3 regions of the Absicoccus sp. genome follow, and region 2 is predicted to be linked to each of the others. Evidence: riboswitches for the same ligand, from Rfam matches in the RefSeq annotation. Region 2 holds a riboswitch; each other region holds the start of a gene.

What was found. Region 2 has a riboswitch for FMN ahead of SOS22_RS06190 (ECF transporter S component). Riboswitches for the same ligand answer to the same signal wherever they lie in the genome.
Region 1: linked by a shared signal. The riboswitch ahead of SOS22_RS02320 (ECF transporter S component) and the one ahead of SOS22_RS06190 (ECF transporter S component) in region 2 are both predicted to bind FMN.
Region 3: linked by a shared signal. The riboswitch ahead of SOS22_RS09260 (Gx transporter family protein) and the one ahead of SOS22_RS06190 (ECF transporter S component) in region 2 are both predicted to bind FMN.

What each region holds. Positions count from the first base shown of each region.
Region 1 is NZ_JAXDRQ010000014.1:9,173-11,381, reverse strand. It holds gene SOS22_RS02325 (creatininase family protein) at 1-248, opposite strand, end outside; gene SOS22_RS02320 (ECF transporter S component) at 245-865, opposite strand; FMN riboswitch at 955-1,069, opposite strand; gene SOS22_RS02315 (MmcQ/YjbR family DNA-binding protein) at 1,193-1,933, shown strand; gene cysK (cysteine synthase A) at 1,975-2,209, shown strand, end outside.
Region 2 is NZ_JAXDRQ010000044.1:70,436-72,644, reverse strand. It holds gene SOS22_RS06195 (FAD-dependent oxidoreductase) at 1-146, opposite strand, end outside; gene SOS22_RS06190 (ECF transporter S component) at 139-777, opposite strand; FMN riboswitch at 846-971, opposite strand; gene SOS22_RS06185 (4Fe-4S cluster-binding domain-containing protein) at 995-2,209, opposite strand, start outside.
Region 3 is NZ_JAXDRQ010000063.1:696-2,904, reverse strand. It holds gene SOS22_RS09270 (alanine/glycine:cation symporter family protein) at 1-497, opposite strand, end outside; gene nrdG (anaerobic ribonucleoside-triphosphate reductase activating protein) at 623-1,144, shown strand; FMN riboswitch at 1,184-1,302, shown strand; gene SOS22_RS09260 (Gx transporter family protein) at 1,380-1,970, shown strand; gene SOS22_RS09255 (HAD family phosphatase) at 2,016-2,209, opposite strand, start outside.

The sequences.
Region 1 (2,209 bases), on a different contig from region 2:
GAACCACAAAAATGCTTATGTTCAGTACTTAATCCAATGGGCATGGTTGGAAAAACAAGAAGGGGAAAGGTATCTTCGAATTGATCAAAGATACGTTGTGCCATGGTGTTGGCAATGAAGTAATCGGTTCCCAAAGGGGCTTGATTACCATGTTGTTCCAAAGCACCCAATGGAATAAGGACGATGGCTTCTTCTTTGTTGATTTGTTCCATTTCCAATCGTGTTACATTCGCATAATACTGTTTCATGCGGTATGTCTTTCTACTTTGAAGGCGGTATGTTTCAAGACAACATGATCATAAACGACATAGCCAATAATATAATTCAATGAGATCTTAATGATATTGAATGGAATGGTTGCCAACATGATAAAACTACGAAGATTGGTAATATTGCCATTCGCAAAGCTAACCGCTTTGATCACATCGTTTAAATTCATGCTCATCGCTTTCGCATAGAGAGGCAAAGTGATATACGCGTTACAGAAACATGCCCAAGCCGTTCGAACCAATACGCCAATGACCAAAGAAGCAAAAATGGCTTTATTGGTTTTTCCCATCTTGGTATAAACGATCCATGTTGGGATCACAAAAACGGCAACACCAAGCACATTGGCCAATTCACCGACATAAGCTGTATTTGTACCTACGGTCAATACTTTGATGAGAATCTTGATGATTTCGACCATGGTTGCCGATAATGGTCCCATCGTAAATAAAGCAATGACAGTTGGTACATCCGAAAAGTCAATTTTGTAGAATACCGGCATCAATGGCACAGAGATTTCCAATGACATCAAAACGCCGGCAACGGCAGTCAACATCGCAGTAAATACTAATTTTTTCACATTCCAATTTTTCATCATACGTCTCCTTTTTCTTTTGGACAAAAGGATCTTCGAAAAAGAAAAAACCAGCACCATTCGGGTACTGGTATGCATGCATATAAAAAAGCATTTTTCTTCTACCATCCAGACTATACTGTCGGTTCTGGAATTGCACCAGATCATGCCGTACGGCTCGCGGACTCTACCGCCGATAGGGAATTTCACCCAACCCCGAAGAATTCTTTTATCTGTTACAACCATATCATAATTTTTATTTGTGTCAACCGGAAATTTGTTCGTATATAAAAAACAGATGAATAGGAAAAATGGACGATTTATGATATATTTCAATAAACGAGGATAACAATGAAAGAAGCAATCATCCAGTATATACAAAAACAATATGGCATTGATCCAGACTATCCTTTTGTGAATGCACCAACCGATCCAGTATGGAACCGCCAAGACAATCATGCTTGTTTTGCACGGATATTGCGTGTACCGAGTAAACAACTCGGTCTTTATGGGACGGAAGAAGACATTTTGGATGTGAAGGTCAGTGATCCTTTTTTAGTGGATATCATGGTGGATGAGCCAGGCTATGATCGAAATCATCAGAAAGGAAATTGGCTATCGATTCAATTGGATGGCACCATTGACTTAGAAGATATATATCGTTGGATTGATGAAAGTTATCGTGTGGCTGGCTCAAAATCCAAGAAATCAAAAAAACGTGGATTGAAAGAATGGATCATACCAGCCAATCCGAAATACTATGATATCGAACATGCTTTTGATGATGTTCAAACAATCGATTGGAAACAAGGACGCGGCATCCAAGTTGGTGATCTTGTGTTTATGTATGTGGGTGCACCTATATCCGCCATCCTTTATGAATGCCAAGTAATCCAAACGCATATTCCTTATCTGTATAAAGATAAGAATTTAAACATATCCGCATTGATGAAAATACGTTTATTAAAAAGATATCCACCCGAAGCATTTTCTTTTTCTCGATTAAAGAATGAATTTGGCGTATATGCTATCCGTGGACCTCGAGGTCTGCCACATGCTTTATTTGAAGCATTGGATGTTTATGAAAAGTAGACTGTACTATACTAAAACTTGTACATAGAGGAAGTAAATACATGATTTATCATACAGTTTTAGAAGCGGTGGGGCATACACCGATGATTCGTTTACAACGATTGACAAATGAAGAAGATGCGCAAGTATTGGTGAAATTTGAAGGTGTGAATATTGGTGGGTCCATCAAGACAAGAACGGCATTGACGATGATCGAACAGGCTGAAAAACAAGGAAAGATCCATAAAGATACCATCATTGTTGAGCCAACCTCAGGCAATCAAGGCGTGGGATTGG
Region 2 (2,209 bases):
ACAGAAGCACCGGCTTCCGCTGCAGATCGTGCCGCACATGTACCCGCATGCCCTGCACCCAAAACGATCACATCCGCTTCTTGTTCTTGTACGATCTTCTCTTTTGGAATCGGTGCAGGTGGCAAAGCCCATTCAAACTTAGGCATGCTTTCGCTCCAAAAACGTAGGATCTGGCTCCATGCCAATCATGGTACGCAACACATTTCCGACTTTTTTATACAACAGATACGTACAGAAAGAGGTCACTCCATGTTTGATCAAATTGAATGGCAAAATGCCCAAGATCATCAAGCTCCAATAATTATGCACCAAAGGATTGGTCATCGATCCCATGGAAACAATCGTATCCATCGAAAGACCAAACATCTTCATATACATAGGAAAGGCCACCCATCCATTTAAGAAAATAGCTAAGATACTGACCCCTATCGTGGAAATCGTCAAGGCAAGGATAGCGCCTTTCTTAGTATGGATCTTACGATAGATCAAAGCCGCTGGTAAGACAAAACCAATCGATCCCACGATGTTCATGGCCTCGCCCACAAAAGCCGTCGTGGTGCCATTGATCATAAGATGCAAAAGATTTTTGATCAAGACGACAAGGCATCCCGCGCCTGGTCCTAAAAAGAACCCGGCAAACAAGGCTGGCAATTCCGAAATGTCAAAGGTTAAAAATGTCGGTGCCAAAGGCAAAGGAAATGTAAATGCCATCAAGATGGCGGCCAAAGCACTCAATAAGGCGATCAAAGTGAATTTGTAGATTTGTGTTTTCTTCATGTTGTCCTCCTACTTTCGGGCCAACAAAAAAGCCCGAAGATCTACCTTCTCCGGGACGAATACTAAAAAAAATTCTTCTCTCATCCGGACTCATGTTTTCACAAATACCGTCGGTACCGGAATTACACCGGTTCATGCTTGCGCTCGCGGACTATACCGCCGGTGGGGAATCACACCCCGCCCTGAAGAAATCTATGCTCGTATTGTAACATACAAATTAGGACAATACAACTTTATAGTCAAATTCATCGATATGGGTAATGCCCATTTTCAACAACATCTGCTTAGAACGATTCACATCTTCAGCTGTATTATAGTTTGGAATATGTGGGACACGGACCACCAAGCGATCTTGATACCCTTGTGCTACTACGAATTTAAGATTACGAATCACTAATGAATTTGTCATACCCGTATACGCCAAGTAGATATCGGGATTCATATCTTTGATGTCGACATACCAAAAGGATACAAATGGCAACAAGAGTGCAACGGCTTCGGTTTTTACATGGAAAGAGGTTTCAATCCCAATATCCCAATGTGGATACATCGTATGGACAGCCTTGATAAAATTAGCTTCCAAAAGAGGTTCACCCCCACCAAACGTAATACCACCACCACTAACATCCTGATAGACACGATCTTTTTTTAAATGATCCGTTAATTCTTTGACACTGATCATTTCAGTAACCGGCAAGATATTGACTGTTGCCTTGTTCAAACAATAAGCACAATGCATCTCACATCGATCAAAGAGCACCAAAGATCGAATGCCGGGTCCATCGATATCTTCACGAAAACGCATGATTCCTGTGATGCGGGCATAGGGATTCGGTGCCCTTTGTGGTTGTTCCTCGGGATTTCGATCCACCAATGCATAAGCCATTTGTTCACAATATGGACATGGCCCTGTACAAATCTGTCGATGCGTACATTCCTTCTCTTTGGCCCATCCCCGTAACCGATGTTTATGTACATATGCTCTTCGTAATTTTCTGAATCGATCACAACATGGATCCGGTTGCTCCCATCGTGGAATCACTTCATGCAAATCATGATGCTCCTTTACCGCATTACATGCCGCCGTTACATCCACCTTATATTCCTTATATCCATCCTGATAAAACCAGATATGGTCCCAATCCGAATGATAAAGAGAAAAATGGATACTATTGACATCCTGCATCATCTGTTCGATCAAAAGCTGTCGTGCCGTCCTTCTATCTGTTTCACCACTTCCTGCTTCTATTAAATCTTTTTCATTGTATATATGGATGGAATCCACTTCAAAATAATAGGGGAAAATACGCGCCATGCCATCGGTAACGCCCTCACGCACATCATAATTGCCCAAAGCACAAACATGAAAATGATAAGGAAACTGTTTCTTATATTCACGAAACAGATCATAGAAACGAAGTTGTGCATCGAT
Region 3 (2,209 bases), on a different contig from region 2:
ACGCAACATGTCCAAGGTCCTAGGATAAAACAAGCAAATGCTAAAATAACAGCTCCGGTTTTCCAGCCCAAAGCATTGCGCATCACAAATGAACGATCACACATATATTCATCCATGGATTTATTGTATTTCACACGATATCGTTGGCCTAAAATAATTTCACAGGCTTTGGTCGACATGCCGAATAGCCCTGAGATCCACATCCAAAAGATAGCGCCTGGTCCACCAGAAACCAAAGCCGAAGCTACACCGCCAATATTACCAACACCAATCGTGTTGGCCATGGCCGTACAAGCCGCTGCAAATCCGGATACGCTCCCGGTTCCTTGGCCTGGTTGAAACATTTTGCCAAAGGTATTTTGAAAATGAAACTTGATTTTACGAAAGTTATAGCGGAAGCCAAAGCGAATGGATAAATAAATACCGGTTCCAATGAGAACGATGGTCATGGGTGTGCCCCATAGAATATTGGATATTTGTGTTAGTATTCGAAACATGAAAATATTTTCTCACATATCTTTTTTGCTTACAATGTTTTTTCAATTATCTTGTGCATAATATATCAAAGTAGATGTATTTTATCTTTGCATGTATCATATAATCAGAAAAGAAGGAATGACGTATGAATTATGGAAATATAAAAAAATATGATATTGCGAATGGCGAAGGTGTTCGTATTAGTTTATTTGTATCGGGTTGTACGAATCATTGTAAAAATTGTTTCCAACCCGAAACATGGGATTTTGCCTATGGAGAGCCCTACACCAAAGAAACTGAAGCGGAAATTCTTGATTTTTTGAAAAACGATTTCTGTAAAGGCTTGTCCCTTTTAGGTGGTGATCCCTTTGAATTTTCAAATCAAGAAGAATTGGTCCAACTTTGTAAGAAAGCCAAGGAACTTTATCCGAAGAAAGATATTTGGGCTTGGACCGGCTTTATTTTAGATCAAGATCTATTGGATGGAGGTCGTCGTCATGGTCCTATGACTGATGAATTGTTGTCTTATATTGATGTGCTGGTCGATGGTCCTTTCGTAGAAGAAAAAAAGAACATTCAGTTAGCTTTTCGTGGATCGGAAAATCAACGTGTCATTGATTTGAAGAAGAGCTTAGCACAAAATGAGATTGTCTTATATCTTGACTAAACGAGAAAATTGATATAAGGTGTATTTGTAACAAATCAATAACGTCTTTGGGGCAGGGTGAAATTCCCTACCGATGGTAAAGTCCATGACCCTCATATGAGGCTGAACTGGTGAAATTCCAGTACCGACGGTTAGAGTCCGGATGGGAAAAGACAGAAACAGATGTTTTTTCATGGTGTGCCCCTTGTGGTACACCATTTTTTTGTTTCAAAGATGCAAGAAAGGGAGTAAAGAAATGGAAGTTAATAACCGAACAAAGAAAGTCACACGATGTGGCATGTTGATTGGAATTGCGATCATCTTGCAGTATATTGAAATTTCAATTCCAATCATGCCTAGTTTCATTAAATTGGATTTTTCTGATTTACCAGAATTAATTGGTGCTTTTGCCTATGGTCCATTCACTGGTGTATTGATTGCTTTGATCAAAAACATCATTCATATGGCAGTGAGTCAGTCTGGTTTTGTGGGTGAATTATCCAATTTCCTTTTAGGTGCTACGTTTGCAGCTGTAGCTGGCTATGTATTTCAAAAAAATCCAACCAAATCTGGTATCTTAAAAGCAAGTGCATTGGGTGCTGTTGCCATGGCACTGATCAGTTGGCCCATCAATTATTGGATCATTTATCCATTATATTATAATGTATTAGGCTTTCCTGAAGTTGCCATCTTACAAATGTATCAATTATTGATCCCATCCATCAAAAGTATTGGCCAAGCTCTATTGATCTTCAATGTGCCATTCACTTTAATCAAAGGGATCCTTAATGGTGTGATCATGATTTTGATCTATAACCGTATTCAATTTATTTTTCATGAAAAATAGTATTCTCCAATGATTCAACTTCATTGTAAGCATGATGGAACTGCATCATTCCATCATGCTTTTTATTTTGACCATAGCTTGACCTAATGTATCAAATACACCATATAAGGACGTTTTCCATTCTGGATCTGGTTGTACAAGATCTGGAATCATGATGGTTGGAAAGCCCCCACAAATTCCGGCTTTCACACCATTGATTGCATCTTCAAAGACTAGGCAATGTTCTGGTTCTACCTGCA